DNA from 3 places in the Arthrobacter sp. zg-Y179 genome. Region 3 is predicted to be linked to each of the others. Evidence: riboswitches for the same ligand, from Rfam matches in the RefSeq annotation. Region 3 holds a riboswitch; each other region holds the start of a gene.
The links. Region 3 has a riboswitch for S-adenosylmethionine ahead of LOC56_RS06000 (cobalamin-independent methionine synthase II family protein). Riboswitches for the same ligand answer to the same signal wherever they lie in the genome.
Positions count from the first base shown of each region.

Region 1: another riboswitch for S-adenosylmethionine. It lies ahead of LOC56_RS02795 (hypothetical protein); the one in region 3 lies ahead of LOC56_RS06000 (cobalamin-independent methionine synthase II family protein).
Region 2: another riboswitch for S-adenosylmethionine. It lies ahead of LOC56_RS15870 (bifunctional o-acetylhomoserine/o-acetylserine sulfhydrylase); the one in region 3 lies ahead of LOC56_RS06000 (cobalamin-independent methionine synthase II family protein).

Region 1 is NZ_JAJJOB010000004.1:138,421-143,683, reverse strand. It holds gene LOC56_RS02805 (CPBP family intramembrane glutamic endopeptidase) at 8-772, shown strand; gene LOC56_RS02800 (hypothetical protein) at 869-1,021, shown strand; gene LOC56_RS02795 (hypothetical protein) at 1,104-1,508, opposite strand; SAM riboswitch class IV at 1,524-1,656, opposite strand; gene LOC56_RS02790 (LLM class flavin-dependent oxidoreductase) at 2,040-3,059, opposite strand; gene LOC56_RS02785 (RBBP9/YdeN family alpha/beta hydrolase) at 3,133-3,684, shown strand; gene LOC56_RS02780 (ATP-dependent DNA ligase) at 3,695-4,762, shown strand; gene LOC56_RS02775 (FAD-binding oxidoreductase) at 4,881-5,263, shown strand, end outside.
Region 2 is NZ_JAJJOB010000014.1:153,442-158,704, reverse strand. It holds gene LOC56_RS15880 (endonuclease domain-containing protein) at 135-1,076, opposite strand; gene LOC56_RS15875 (VOC family protein) at 1,446-2,096, opposite strand; SAM riboswitch class IV at 2,257-2,373, shown strand; gene LOC56_RS15870 (bifunctional o-acetylhomoserine/o-acetylserine sulfhydrylase) at 2,462-3,778, shown strand; gene metX (homoserine O-acetyltransferase MetX) at 3,817-4,929, shown strand; gene LOC56_RS15860 (SRPBCC domain-containing protein) at 4,992-5,263, shown strand, end outside.
Region 3 is NZ_JAJJOB010000005.1:593,823-599,085, forward strand. It holds gene pgm (phosphoglucomutase (alpha-D-glucose-1,6-bisphosphate-dependent)) at 1-1,494, opposite strand, end outside; gene LOC56_RS06000 (cobalamin-independent methionine synthase II family protein) at 1,604-2,809, opposite strand; SAM riboswitch class IV at 2,829-2,952, opposite strand; gene LOC56_RS06005 (peptide MFS transporter) at 3,066-4,535, opposite strand; gene LOC56_RS06010 (MsnO8 family LLM class oxidoreductase) at 4,739-5,263, shown strand, end outside.

The DNA.
Region 1 (5,263 bases), on a different contig from region 3:
TGAGGTAATGACAGCAAACGAATACCGGACCGGTCCGTCGGGGCGCCCTGCGGCCCAAATCCCGTGGCTTTCCTACCGTTTCACCCGCCGTGACGCGGTGGCAGCTGGCTTCTACGTAGTATTCCTGCTGGTCCTGAGCTTTGCGCCCGGACTCGTCATGCCTGTCCTGGTGATGCTGGTTCCGGATCCCGTTGCAGCCGCCTACGTCCTGAACCTGGCGTTTTACGGGGTTGCCGGTCTGTTGGCCTTCCTGGCGGCCCGGCCGTACGTGGTGCGGGAAACCAAGATCCTGGCTACCCGACCGGTGCTGTCCCTGTCCCTGATTCCTGCCGGCGTCATCGCCATGCTCATTGTCACCATGATCGGGGCACTGCTGAGCGGGCAGATTGAAACGGCCGTAAACCAGGAAGCCGTAGAGGGATTCGTGGGGTCCGTGTCGCCCTGGCTGGTAGTACCGCTGCTGGTGGTCCTGGCACCGTTTGTCGAGGAGTACATCTTCCGGCACTTGCTGATCGGCAAACTCAGCCGGTACTGGAATCTCTGGGGCTGCTGCATCCTGTCGGTCCTGTTGTTCGCCTCCATCCACATTGTGGGCAAGGAATCCCTGTCCCTCCCGGTGCTGATGCCTTACCTGGCGATGGGCGCCACGCTTGTGGGCATTTACGTCTGGGCCGGAAACAACTTCATGCTTTCCTACGGTGTGCACGCCGCGAAAAACCTGCTGGGTGTCATCCTCATCTACAGCGTGCCGCCGGAGCTGCTGCAGCAGTAGCTGCCTTCTCCGCCGCCAGCCGTGCCGACTGACTACTCCGGTAGCATCAGCACCATCCGGTCAGCAGCGGCAAGCCGGCAAGAATGCGGGGGACACATGGCAATCGGGTCGGCGTTTGGAATGCTGTATCTGCTCGTGGTTATCGGGACCGCAGTTCTGGTGCTGTGGGTTCTGGTGTTGTTGATCGTCTTCCTGCGGCTGCGCATTGCCCAGCTTCGTGGTGCCTCAGGGGAAACCGGACCGCAATAGCACCGCACTGTTCCAATGCGGCCGGTTTCGTCCGCAGGGCTTGCTTCGCCCCGGAACCTGGAATTCCGGGGCAGAGCGGCAGCTAGGAGCCGGCCTTCTCGATCCGCTCAGTTTCCGGGGCCCGCACCAGGGAGCCGTTGCACGGGACTACCCGCTCCGGCCGGGCCAAGTAGAAAAAAGAGCTCCGGGCACCGGAATCGAACCCGCCCGGCACCATCAGGGTGGAATAGCGCTGGCACCACTGCGGCGTGTCGACGGCGGTCTCGAGCGCGGTGGCCACGGCCCGAACATTGTGGAACCACATCAGCTGCTGGGTTCCTTCGGACACCAGGTAGATGAGGTCCAGCTGCGGATCGGCCGTGACTTCGACGTCCGACCACTGCTCCCAGCCCTCGAGCCGGCGTCGGTGGATCCAATGGATGTTGTGGCCCGGGGTGAAGCCGCTGCAGTTGCTGAGGCCGGATTTGCTGACACTGGAAATGCTCACAGTGGGTTCCTTTTCAGGTTGTCCTTGCCTGCGACGGACGAAGCAGGCCGCTTCGTCATCCGAACCACCCGCCGAACAGTGGGGTTGGTGTGGGGCCAGTCGGAGCTTTTGTGCCCGGTAAACCGGGCGGAGGCCACATCTCGTGAAGCTGAAAACTACTCTAGCGGAGGCCACTGACATTTCGACAGAGGGCCGTTTCCGGGGTGCCGCTGGGTGTGCGTGCGTCGTGTGGGTGGGCGCCTCGCCTTCCCGTCCGGCGCCTACGTTCTGCACCTCGCCTTCCGTCCGCGCTAAGACCTCGGGGACGAACGTCTGCACAACTCACAGCCGGGGGCCGGGGGCTGGGGGATGCAACCGTTGCTGGGAGGAGCTGGAGGCGACGCACCCGCCACCGGAGGGGCTGGAGGAAGGCGGCTTTAATATTTCCCGCGAGCTCTGCGAGCGGGGAATTTCGTTGCCGCCGTTCCAGCCCCGCAGGGGGCGGATCCGGGTGGATCTGGCGGACCGGGCGGACCCTGGCCACGACGAGACTTACCGCCAGCCGGCCCCCGGCGCCACGAGCTTGACGATGCTCTCCAGCAGATGCGCGTTGTACTCCACGCCCAGCTGGTTCGGCACGGTCACCAGGACGGTGTCGGCTTCCTGCACGGCAGCGTCCGCGGCCAATTCAGCAGCAATAACATCGGGTTCACCGATGTAGCTCTTGCCGAACCGAGCCAAGCCGCCGTCGAGATGGCCCACCTGGTCCCGGCCCTCTGCCTGCGCGCGCAGCCCGAAGTAGTGCCGGTCCTGCCCGGTCACCAGCGGAATGATGCTGCGGCTGACGGACACCCGCGGGGTGCCCTGATGTCCGGCGTCGGCCCAGGCCTTCCGGTACACCGCAATCTGCTCGGCCTGGAGCTGGTCGAACGGCACCCCGGTGTCCTCGGTCAGGAGCGTTGAGCTCATCAGGTTCATGCCCTGCTCACCGGTCCACTTGGCGGTGGCCCGGGTCCCGGACCCCCACCAGATCCGCTCCGGCAGTCCGGGGGACAGCGGGTCGATGGCCATGGCGCCGGTGCTGCCGGTCATCGCCGGATCAGCCTGTGCCACTCCGGCGCCGGCGATGGCGGCACGGAACACTTCGGTGTGCTGCCGGGCCATGTCGGCGTCGGAGGAATCCGGGCCGGGAACGTAGCCGAAGGACTCATAACCTCGCAGGGCAGGCTCGGGGGATCCCCGGCTGATGCCGAGCTGCAGCCTGCCTCCGCTGATCAGGTCCGCCACTGCGGCGTCTTCTGCCATTGCCAGCGGATTCATATAGCGCATGTCGATCACTCCCGTGCCTAGCTCGATCCGGCTGGTCCGTGCCGCCATGGCGGAGAGCATGGGGAAGGGGGCGGAGAACTGCGGGGCGAAGTGGTGCACCCGCATGTACGCGCCGTCGACGCCGATTTCCTCGGCGGCGACCGTTAGTTCAATCTGCTGCAGTATTGCGTCCTGCGCACTGGGAGTCATTGATCCCACGGCATTCCGGTAATGTCCGAAGGACAAGAACCCTATTTTCTTCATACGAACTCCAGCGCCGGAAACGTCGGCAGTATTCCCGCTCACATGCGGGCACCAGCGAAAGGATGCAGGCACAGTGCATATCACCATTGTCCCGGGCTATCAGGGCTCGCCACCGGAGCAGTGGCAGAGCCGCTGGGAGGCGGACCTGCCGAACGTCACCCGCATCGCGCCGTCGTCGTGGGATGAACCCGAACTGGAGGACTGGATGGCCGCGCTGGACCGGGCCGCCGGAGCCCGGAACGGGCAGACAGTCCTTGTGGCCCACAGTTTGGGCTGCCTGGCTGCGGTGGAATGGCTGCATCGAAACCCCGACGGCGCCCGCGGAGTGTTTCTGGTCAGCCCGCCGGATCCGGTTGCCGCGTCCTTTCCGGAAGTGGTCAAAACGTTCCGGAATCCGCGGATGCAGGAGCTGCCCGTTCCCGGCCTGCTGATCGCCAGCGAAAGCGATCCGTACTGCGCGCTGCCGGCCGCCCAAGCCATCGCCGCTGCCTGGAAGGTGCCCGTCATCGACGTCGGCGAGCTGGCCCACATCAACGAGGAAAGCGGCGTGGGCTACTGGCAGCAGGGCCGCGACCTGCTCACGGCGTTCACCGCAGGGCTGGGGGAACCGGCAGCAATCGGATAAGAATGGGCACATGGACCTTCCAGTGATGCCCCCGGTTGCCCCGATGCTGGCTAAATCCGTCAGCGCCCTGCCCCGCGGGGACTACCTGTACGAACCCAAATGGGACGGATTCCGGTCCATCATTTTCCGGGACGGCGACGACGTCGAGATCGGCTCCCGGAACGAAAAGCCGATGACGCGGTACTTCCCCGAACTCGTCGAAGCCCTTCGGCAGAACCTGCCTGCGCGGTGCGTGCTGGACGGCGAGATCGTTATGGTGGCCCCGGACGGCAAACGGCTGGACTTCGAACTGCTGCAGCAGCGGATCCATCCCGCCGCCAGCCGGGTGAAACTGCTCGCGGAAGAAACCCCGGCCCGGTTCGTGGCGTTCGACCTGCTGGCCCTGGGCGACGTCGACTACCGGGACCGGCCGTTCTCCGAACGCCGGGAGGCCCTGGTCCAGGCGCTGAAAACGGCGCAGGCACCGGTGTCCGTCACCGCCGCCACCGACGACGCCGATCTGGCGCAGGACTGGTTCGGACGCTTTGAAGGTGCAGGCCTGGACGGCGTGGTGGCCAAACCCCTCGCCGGCCCGTACGCACCGAACAAGCGCACCATGGCCAAGCTCAAGCACGAACGCACGGCCGACTGCGTGCTCGCCGGCTACCGGGTGCACAAGTCCGGCACCGACCTGATCGGCTCCCTGCTGCTGGGTCTTTACAACGACGACGGCGTGCTGGTGAACGTGGGTGCGGCAAGTTCCTTCTCAATGGACCGCCGACGGGAACTGTTCGAGGAACTCCAGCCGCTGGTCGCCGTCGAGGACGGGCATCCCTGGGCCGAAGGGGAGCAGGAGAAGGGCAACCGCACCCCGCGCAACTCCGAAGGCAGCCGCTGGAGCGGGAAAAAGGACTTCTCCTTCGTGCCGCTGCGCCCTGAACGGGTGGTGGAGGTGCGCTACGACCATATGGAGGGGGAGCGGTTCCGCCATGTGGCCCAGTTTTCCCGTTGGCGGCAGGACCGCACGCCCGAATCGTGCACCTATGGGCAGCTGGAGGAGCCGGTGAAATTCGATCTCGCGGAGGTGCTCGGGAGCTAGCGAAGATTTTCCGGCGGGGCTAGGCAGGGAAGGTCGTCGATGCCTAGCATTTTCTGGCAGCACTCTCCGGTCCGCGGACCCGGCGGCCGCGGACACCTGCCCAGCCAAGGAGCCGAAGATGATCCAGGATGCCGACCTTGAAACCCTCCGCGGCGTTGTCCACGGCCCGTTGAACAGCCCCGGGGAGCCCGGGTACGCCGTCGACACCGCCGGCTTCAACCCCTCGGTGATCCAGCGTCCCGATGCCGTGTTCGGTGCAGCCGCCGTCGAGGATGTACAGAATGCCGTCCGCTGGGCAGCTGAGCGCGGCATTCCTGTCGGGATGCAGGCGACCGGCCACGGTGCCGCGGCCGCGATGGACGAGGGCCTGCTGATCAACACGTCCCGGCTGCAGGACCTGGCGGTGGACCCCGACGCCGGCACCGTCACCGTGGGTGCCGGCGTCCGCTGGCGCTCGGTGCTGGGGGAGACCGTGCTGCTCGGGCTCACGGGTCCGCATGG
Region 2 (5,263 bases), on a different contig from region 3:
GAGGGGTTTTGCTGCCGAGTTGCTTGGATCGATCCCTGCAGGTTGTCGGTATCCCTGAAGGTTGTCCGATTCCCTGCACCGCGCGGAGCTGGGATTGCCACAGACCGCAGGGATCCGGACAAATCGGAGGGAAATCAGCGGCGCCGGGAACGGGGGAGCCCAGCGCGGACCAAGCGTTGCACCAAGGACTCCGGGTGCTGTGCCTCTTTGGCGATATCTTCCCAAGACCAGCGAACGAAACTGACCCCTGTTTCACGGATGGCATCTTCGCGTCGTTTCTCCTGACGCAGTGTGTCCCACGAAGGGGCAAGGGCTGCATCGCCCCGACCGTATTTCACGGCGCCGTCAAACTCCCCAACGAGCCTCTGCTCTCGCCAATAAAAGTCGACCCGGAAGCGGCCAGCAGAGGTGTTGAATTGTTGCTGGAGCTCGGGCGGAAGAAAGCGCTGCCTGTGAATGGCGGCCCGGGAATAGGACTCGCCCGCCGACTCGGAGCGTGCATCGGCGAAGTCGATTACCTGTCGAGCACGCAGCCGCTTTACCTGACTGGGCAGGTTCCCGGCTGTTTCCCGCAGATGGTCCTTTCCAAGGGGAGGCAAACCACGAACAGGATCCGCCCGAAGCACGTGGTCCATGGCGGGAACCGCATGCTCGAAAGGGAGATAGGCAGCCATGTCCAAAACGGTCTGCGCCCGGGACGTCAGGGGCACCTCTTCCAAGGCAGTGAGCGGTTCCAACAACTGACGCTCAACCCAGTGGAGCCCACCACGGCGCTGGCCATGAATGGGAGGTGCGGCCAACAGCAGAACCTCAGCAGAGTTTCCAATGACGGGCAGCCCCCACATGACGGCAGCAGATTGCTGGATAAGGATACGCTGACCGTGCCCCTGTTCCACGGCTGCCCGGATTCGCACCCGTTGCTGTTCCCAGGGCGAAAGGTGCTGCCACTCTTCCGCCTGCACGTAGACCCCGGCACGGAGGCGGATCAGCTGACCGGACCGGCAACTCGAGGCTAAGGCACGGCGGTCGGTACCGTGGGCTTCAGCATCGGCTGTGAAAATGAGCTCCGGATCCATGGGCTCAAAGGTGGATGGGTAACCGCGGACCCGCGAGGGTATGCCTCCCTTTTGTGGACAAACCTCATTGTGGACAAACCTCGGACGCCTCGGCCTGGCACGGCCCTGCGGTTTGTAGCGAGCCCGCCGGTTTGTGGGGCCGGCGGGCACTGCAAAGCCCTGCGGTTTGTGACATTTCCTGCGCCGCGCGGTGTAGGGAATCGTACATACCGCAGGGATACGGACAGAGTGCAGGGACGTACCGCGGGGAACTGGACAGACCGCAGGGATACGGACGCACCGCTGGGACAAACCGCAGGAAACCCCCGAACGTGCAGGAAAACCCCAAACCGGCAGCAAAATCCCAGACCGGCAGAAGAAACCGCAGTGCTAGATCTCGACAGGACCGTTCGCAGTGTCGAAGGTGACGGACATGATGCCCGGTGTACCCGCCGGTGCAATCCACGTGACATCCACGTTCTCCAGCGGCTTCTCCACGGGATGGCCCAGCCAGTCGGTGACGCGTGCAGCGGAGCCGGCAATGGTCAGGGACTTCAGCTTCACCGATCCCGGCATCCCGGGAATGGCGTTGGAGGGGTGCAGCTCGTCGGTGCCGTCATCCCAGCGGAGCAGATAGGGCACCTGCGGATCGGCAATCAATCCGTTGATGCCGATCTGCCGCCAGGTCAGCTCCTGGCCGTCGGGGAACTTACGGTTGCCCGGCACGGAGGCCCGGCCGAGGCGTTCCTCGAAGGGGGAAAGATCGTCAACGGCAACACACCAGCCCATCCATCCGCCGCCGCATTCGGAGCGCTGGCGCACGGCCTGGCCGAACGGGGCCTTGTCCGACGCCGGGTGGTTCAGGACCTCCACCACCTCGACGTACTGGTTGTTGGCCAGGGGCAGGATCATATTGCGGGTACCGAATCGGGGGTGGACGCCACCCTTCACGTAATCGGCGCCGAGAGCAGCAGCAATCCTCTCGGTGGTGGCCAAAAGACCGTCGGATTCACAGGCATAAGAAACATGGTCCAAGCGCATGCGGCCCATTGTGGCACGTTGTGATACGCGTCTCGACCAAGGGAAGCCTAAGTGCGGAATGTTCCCTGCCGCAGCGCCGAATCAGGGCCCAAAAGCTCCGGTATTTCACGTTGCGTCATAGAGGTTGCGCGACGGCGGCATATCGGTTTCCATAGGTGCAGGTCATGAGTGCCAGCAGATAGCCCCGGCTTGCTGGCCGGCAACCCTCCAACCGCGGTGGGGTGCCCCGGGTGAAGACCTGGCCGTACGCCAAACGGGCGTCCGGCAAGCGCGGGTCCCACAGCCCCACCGTAATCAGGTGCACCATCCGGCGTACCCGGATGCACCCCGGCGGCGTTGTGCGGCCCCTGGTTTGAGGGAGCATCATGAGTGCAGATTGGTCATTTGAAACCCGCCAGATCCATGTAGGCCAGGAGCCCGACGCCGTCACCGGCGCACGTGCCCTGCCGATCTACCAGACCACGTCCTTCGTTTTTCCGAGTGCAGAGGCGGCCGCCAACCGGTTTGCCCTGGCCGAACTGGAACCGATCTACACCCGGATCGGCAACCCCACTCAGGAGGCGGTGGAAAACCGGATCGCCTCCCTTGAAGGCGGCGTCGGAGCCCTGCTGCTCGCGTCCGGGCAGGCGGCCGAAACCTTCGCGCTGCTGAACCTGGCGCAGGCCGGCGACCATGTGGTCGCCAGTCCCAGCCTTTACGGCGGCACCTACAACCTCCTGAAGCACACCCTGAAACGGTTCGGCATCGAGACCACCTTCGTGCAGGACCCGGACAACCTGGACCACTGGCGCGACGCCGTCCGGCCCAACACCAAGGCCTTCTTCGGCGAGGTGGTCTCCAACCCCCGGCAGGATGTCCTGGACCTGGAAGGCATCAGCGCCGTGGCCCACGAGGCGGGCGTACCGCTGATCGTGGACAACACGTTGTCGACGCCGTACCTCATCCGTCCGATTGAATGGGGAGCCGACATTGTGGTCCACTCGGCCACGAAGTACCTCGGCGGGCACGGGACTGCCATTGCCGGCGTCATCGTCGATTCGGGCAACTTCGATTTCGCCGCCGATCCGGAGAAGTTCCCCGGGTTCAATACCCCGGACGAAAGCTACAACGGGCTCGTCTACGCAAGGGACCTGGGCGTCAACGGAGCCCTCGGCGCGAACCTAGCCTTCATCCTCAAGGCGCGGGTGCAGCTGCTGCGGGACCTCGGGTCCGCGGTGTCGCCGTTCAACGCGTTCCTGATTGCCCAGGGGCTGGAAACGCTGAGCCTGCGGCTGGAGCGGCACGTAGCCAACGCCGTTGCCGTAGCGAACTGGCTGGAAGGGCACGACGACGTCGTGTCGGTTGCGTACGCGGGGCTGGAGTCCAGTCCGTGGTTTGAACGCGGCCGCAAATACGGCCCGCGCGGCACCGGCGCCATTGTCTCCTTCGAGATCGAGGGCGGCATCGACGCCGGCAAGCGTTTTGTGGACGGACTGGAGCTGCACTCACACGTGGCCAACGTCGGAGATGTCCGTTCCCTGGTGATCCACCCGGCGTCGACCACCCACAGCCAGCTGGGTGCCGAAGCGCAGCTGGCCGCCGGCGTCAGCCCGGGACTGGTCCGGCTCTCGGTGGGCATCGAGCACATCGATGACATCCTCGCGGACCTCGACGCGGGGTTCCGGGCCGCCAAGGGAGCGTAGCTTCCGTGCCCCGGCACCCGGCTCCGCAGCGCGAGTCGCTGCAGACGCCGCTGCAGCACCCCGCCGAAAAGGACGGGGTGCTGGAGTACGCCTCCATCGGCGGACTGGAACTGGAAACCGGCGGGTACCTGCCCGACGTCGTACTGGCCTACGAGACGTGGGGGCAGCTGGACCCGGACGCCGGCAACGCCGTGCTGATTCCGCATGCGCTGACCGGCAGCACCCACGTAGCCCGCGGGAGCAGCACCGAACCGGGCTGGTGGGAGGAGTTTGTGGGTCCGGGCCGGACCGTGGACACTAACCGGTACTTCGTGGTCTCGATCAACATGCTGGGCGGTTGCTACGGCTCCACCGGGCCTGCCTCGGCTGACCCGGACGGATTGCCCTGGGGATCACGGTTTCCCTTCGTCACCGTGAGGGATTCGGTCCGGGCGGAGGCGCGGCTGGCGGACCGGCTGGGCATCGCCAGATGGCATACCGTGCTGGGCGGTTCGCTCGGGGGAGCGCGGGCGCTGGAATGGGCGGTGACCGAGCCGGACCGGGTGCTGCACTGCGGGGTAATCGCGGCAACCGCAGCCAGCACTGCCGAGCAGATCGCGTTTGCCCAGGCGCAGCTGGCCGCTATCCGCCTGGATCCGGCTTTCAACGGAGGGGACTATTACAACGGCACACCTCCGCTGGCCGGCCTGGGACTGGCCCGCCGGATCGCGCACATTACCTACCGGTCCGAACCGGAACTGGAATACCGGTTCGGGCGCTCCCCGCAGGCTGCCGAAGACCCCTTCGGGGCGGCCTACCCGGCCGGAAGGGGCCGCTACTCCGTGGAGAGCTACCTGGATCACCAGGCCCGGAAGCTGGCCGACAGGTTTGATGCCAACAGCTATCTGGTGCTCACCGAAGCCCTGGTCAGCCACGACGTCGCCCGGGGCCGGGGAACCCTGCGTGCGGCGCTCGCAGGCACGACGGCGGACTTCTTCATTGCCGCGGTGGAATCGGACCGGCTTTACCTTCCCCAGCAGTCGGCGGATCTGGCAGCGGCCCTTCCCCGGGGAACGCAGGTGCATCTCATCCGGGCGCCCATCGGGCACGACGGTTTCCTGACCAGCGTCCGGGAGATTTCCGGTGCCTTGAAACGGGAGGTGTTCGGGTAGGCAGGCGGACAACAGGGGCCTACCCCTTGTCCGCCGCGGCAATTCGTGGGAGAACATTCCCCATGGCAGATCGGATCTCGCTTTCCGGCCGGGCGCAGTGCACCCCGGAGGTTCTCTGGCACGTGCTCGTGGATAACCGGGCGTCCTGGTGGCCGGACATGGACTTCGCTGCGCATCCGGGGGCGCCCCTGAGGGAACGGTGGAGCGAGGACGGAGTGGAGCACACAGCCACCGGCACGGTGCTGGCCGTCGCTCCCGGACGGCTGCTTTCCTTCCGCTGGACGGCGCCCGAATGGGGCGCCTACACCGTGGTCAGCTTCGAACTGACCGATGA
Region 3 (5,263 bases):
CGTAGTCACCTTCAGGCCGCCGATGGGCGCTCCGTTGCCCGGTGCTTCGGTCAGGCGCGCGGTGATTTCCTCGCCGGCCAGCGTGGTGGCGGTAACGTCCGACGGCGAGAGCTTGGCCAGCGCTGCCTTCTGCTCGCGGGTGGCGGGTGCGTCCACGCGTGCATATTCGGGATCGCCGAACTGATTGGTCAGTTCGCGGTACCGCTGGGACGGGGTCTTGCCGGTGACGGCCGTCATTTCCGAGGCCAGCAGCGCCAGCAGGATGCCGTCCTTGTCAGTGCTCCACGGGCGGCCGTCGAGCCGGAGGAAGGACGCGCCGGCGGATTCCTCGCCGCCGAACGCGGTTTCGCCCGACAGCAGACCCGGCACGAACCACTTGAAGCCCACCGGTACCTCCATAAGGACCCGCCCCAGGTCCGCCGTGACGCGGTCGATCATGGAGGAGGAGACAAGCGTTTTGCCCACCATGGCGTCGGCGCTCCAGCCGGAGCGGTTGCGGTACAGGTAGTCAATGGCGGTGGCCAGGTAGTGGTTCGGGTTCATCAGTCCCGCATCCGGGGTGACAACGCCGTGCCGGTCGGCGTCGGCGTCGTTACCGGTGGCAATGTCGTAATCCCCGGCCCGGGAAATCAGCGATGCCATGGCGTACGGCGAGGAGCAGTCCATGCGGATCTTCTCGTCCCAGTCCAGCGTCATGAAGGCCCACTGGGGGTCCACGTTGGGATTGACCACGGTCAGGTTCAGTGAGTGCCGTTCCGCGATGGCGCCCCAGTAGTCAACGGCGGCGCCGCCGAGGGGATCGGCGCCGATGTGGAGCCCGGCGCTGCGGATGGCATCCAGGTTAAGCACCGCGGGCAGGTCTTCCACGTAGTGCGCCAGGAAGTCATAGGTGCCCACCGAATCCGCCAGGCGTGCTTCGCCCAGCGGAATGCGCCGGACCCCGTCCAGGCCGTTCTCCAGCAACTGGTTGGCGCGGTCCGCAATCCAGTTGGTGATGTCCGATCCGGCGGGTCCGCCCGTGGGCGGGTTGTACTTGAAGCCGCCGTCTGCCGGGGGATTGTGCGAAGGGGTGACCACAATGCCGTCAGCCTGTTCCGTGCGCGTGGAATTGTGCACCAGGATGGCATGGCTCACGGCCGGGGTGGGGGTGAACCCGTTGCGTGCATCGATCTGCACGTTGACGCCGTTGGCGGCCAGCACTTCCAACGCGGTGTTCTGCGCCGGTTCGGACAGCGCGTGCGTGTCCTTGCCCATGAACAGCGGCCCGGTGATGCCCGCGGACGTGCGGTACTCGACGATCGCCTGGGTAATGGCGGCGATGTGCTGCTCATTGAAGGCACCGTTGAGGGAGGAGCCGCGGTGCCCGGAGGTACCGAACACGACGCGCTGGGCGACATTGGAAGGATCCGGTACGACGTCGTAATAGGCGTCCAAAAGCGCGGTGAGGTCTACAAGGTCGGAAGGTTCGGCACGTTGGCCGGCACGATTAGACATACCCCTAAGCATGCCAAAGAAACGGCGCCGGCGGCAGACACACGCCCGCACCCGGGAGCGCATGCAGGTGCCGTGCAGCAAACGGCCCGCACGGCACCCGGACAATCACCTACCAGAGCCGGCCGCTGGCCAGCCGGGCGCCTTCTCCGAGGGTCTGCAGCTTCGCCGCCGCGATCTGCGGATGCACCCGGCCGCCCAGCCCGCAGTCGGTGGACGCAATAACGTTCTCCCGCCCCACCAGCCGGGCGAAGCGCTCGATCCGGTCCGCCACCAGTTCCGGATGTTCCACCACGTTGGTGGCGTGGGAGACGACGCCGGGAATGAGGACCTTCCCGTCCGGCAGCTTGGTATCTTCCCAGACCCGCCACTCGTGCTCATGCCGCACGTTGCCTGCCTCGAAGCTGTAGCCCCCGGCGTTGATCTGCAGCAGGGTGTCCACCAGGTGGCGGAACTCGATGTCCGTGGTGTGCGGCCCGTGCCAGGAACCCCAGCACAGGTGGAAACGGATCTGTTCCTCGGGCAGCCCGCGCAGGGCATAGTTCAGGGCCTCGACGCGGATCTGCGTGAACTTGAGGTAGTCGGCCACCGAAGGTTCGGGGTTGATCTGGTCCCAGTTCTCCGCAATGGACGGATCATCGATCTGGACGATCAGCCCGGCGTCCACGATGGCAAGATATTCCTCCCGCATGGCATCCGCGCAGGCGTAGATGAACTCCTCCTCCGTGGCGTAGTACTCGTTGGCAATCCGCGAACAGGAACCGGGGGAGAGCGAGGCGAGGAAACCCTCGGACAAACCTGCCGCGGCCAAACCGGACTTGAGGTTGGCAATGTCGCTGGCCACGGCGTCGTACCCGGTGTATTCCACTGGACCCGTGACCTTGGGGAAGACCTTCTGCGCCCCGGTGGTGATGCCCGAGGTCGGGTCGGTGTAGGCATCGGCGAAGCGCTGCCGGTCCCGGCGGTCCCCGAAACTGGTGAGGACAACGTTGCCGGGCTCCGAGCGGCGCGGCTCCATGCTCCAGATTCCGGTCTCCGCGACGCTCAGGCCGCCGAGCCGGGAGAAGGAATAGGACCACCACGCGCCGTAGTCGACGTCGGCGGACATCGCGTGCCCGTATTCGCCGTCGTTGGGGATGTCGATGCCCGCCTGGCGCTGGCGGCGCACCAAATCCGCGACGGCGGCCTGCAGCAGGTCCGCGTAGCCCTCGGTATCCGAAGGGTCGGCTTCCCGCGACGCGTTCGCGGCAATCAGTTCAGGGGTGCGGGGGAGGGACCCTGCATGAGTGGTCAAAATACGGTCGGTGCTTTTGCGCATGGCGGTGATCCTTTGGGAATCCGTGCTCTTGCCCGCACCGGATGCCCGAAGGGCGGTGCAGGCCGCTTCGTCATCCGAACCACCCGCGAAGCATGGGGTTGGTGCACGGCCAAGTCGGAGCTTGGCGGCCGTGTCTCCTGAAGCTGGGACCATCCTAGCCATGCCGGCGGGGCGCTTCCAAGCAAATGACGCAACATAAAAAGGACGGCGGTACCGGAGAAATCCGGTACCGCCGTCCTTGAAAAGCTCCGGGTGCTTAGCGCACGCCGCCCATGAGCTTCTTGATGGACGGTGTAGCCGCGGCCAGGGCAACGCCCAGGATGATCGCGGTAACGCCGCTGAAGGTGAAGTAGCTGACTTCGGTTGCCGGGTCGTAGAACTGGGCCAGCCAGCCCGCCAGGGTGGTGCCCAGGGAGACGGACAGGAAGAACAGTGCCACCATCTGGGTCCGGAAGACTTCCGGGGCCAGCTTGGTTGCCACGGACAGGCCGATCGGGGACAGGAACAGTTCAGCAAACGTGAACAGCAGCAGGATGCCGGCCATGGCCAGCAGCGGGGTGCTGTTCGGCGCGCCGCCCGAGAACGGAATGAAGGCCAGGAAGGCGAGGCCCATGACGGCCAGGCCCATGGCGAACTTCAGCGGGGAGGACGGCTGGCGGTCGCCCATCTTGGTCCAGACGCCGGCGAAGACGGCTGCGAAGATGATGATGAAGACCGGGTTGATGGACTGCACCCAGCTCGGCGGCATTTCCCAGCCGAAGATGGTGCGGTTCAGCGAGCTGTCCGCATACATTGCCACCACCGTGAACTGCTGCTGGAACAGTGCCCAGAAAGCAGCACTGGCAATAAAGAGCGGCATGAAGGAGTACACCCGGCGGCGTTCCACCCGGTTCACCTTCTTGCTGCTGAGGATGATCACGAAGTACGCGACGGAGGCCACGATGGCGAGGATCGCCATAACCACCGCAAGGTTCTTGGCGGTCAGCAGTTCGAAGACAACGGCCAGCACGATGACAACCAAGGCGGCAGCCGCGATGAGGCTGACCTTCATGTACTGCTGCTTCGGCAGCGGGTTGGCTACCTCGTGCGCGGATTCGGGCAGGTTCTTCCGGGTCACCCCGTACTGCACCAGGCCGATGGCCATGCCGATGGCGGCCAGGCCGAAGCCGTAGTGGAACCCGTATTCGGTCCAGGCGAGGCCGGTCAGGATCGGGCCGATCAGGGCACCGATGTTGATACCCATGTAGAAGATGGAGAAGCCGGCGTCGCGCCGCTGGTCCTTTTCGTCGTACAGGGTGCCGACGAGCGATGTCGCGTTGGCCTTCACACCGCCGGAGCCCAGGGCGATCAGGATCAGGCCGGCGGCCAGTCCGACGGCGCCCGGCAGCACGGCCAGGGAAATGTGGCCCAGCATGACCAGTGCGGCAGCGTAGAACAGCACTCGTTCGGCGCCGAAGACGCGGTCCGCCAGCCATGCACCGAGGATGGTGGAGAGGTACACGCCACCGCCGTAGGCGCCGACCAGCGAGACGGCAATGGCTTCGTCGATGCCGAGGCCGCCGTCGGTGGTGCTGTAGTACATGTAGTACAGCAGGATGCCCTGCATGCCGTAGAAGGAAAATCGCTCCCACAGCTCAACGCTGAAGAGGTTGGCCAACATCCGGGGATGGCCGAAGAAGGTTTTACGCGCTTCTTTTACGCCTGAGGTACTGGGGGTATGGCTCACGAGTTTAATATTCCCACCCTCGGCAGGTGGTCAAGCAGGCAAATCCGAAAGAATCCGCCGGAGACAAGGAAGGTTTCGATCCCTGAGTGCCCAAGATCACAGGCAAAACGGATGCTTTTGCCCGCATTACATGCTTGCGGGCCTGCATGACGGAACGATTTGCGCGACCGGCCCGGAATTCCCTAAGCAGGCAGGGGGTTGGCATGGGTATGCCAAGCCTCAGTGTTCCCGTCTCAATCCTTGACCGCGCTAACTCCCGCGAAGGATTTCCCGAGTCGGATGCGCTTAGCGCCGTGCTTGAACGTGCCGAATCGGCAGACCGGCTGGGGTACCGGCGCTTTTGGGTTGCCGAGCACCACGCCGTGGCCGGTATTGCCGGCTCGGCACCCGCCGTCCTGATGGCCGCACTGGCGGCACGCACCCGCAGCATACGGATCGGCTCCGGCGGTGTGATGCTCCCGAACCACCAGCCGCTGGTCGTAGCCGAGCAGGCAGCCACGCTGCAGGCCCTGTATCCCGGCCGGATTGATCTTGGCCTGGGCCGTTCCGTCGGTTTCACTCCGGCGGTGCGGACGGCACTGCGGGCGGGACCGGCCGAGGCAGGGGAATTCGAAGCGCAGCTGGCGGAACTGCTCGCCTATCTCGACGGCACCGCGCCGATCACCGCCCGCCCGCAGGACAACGGACGGACGCCGGTGTTTGTGCTTGCCACCGGAGCAGGAGTGGAA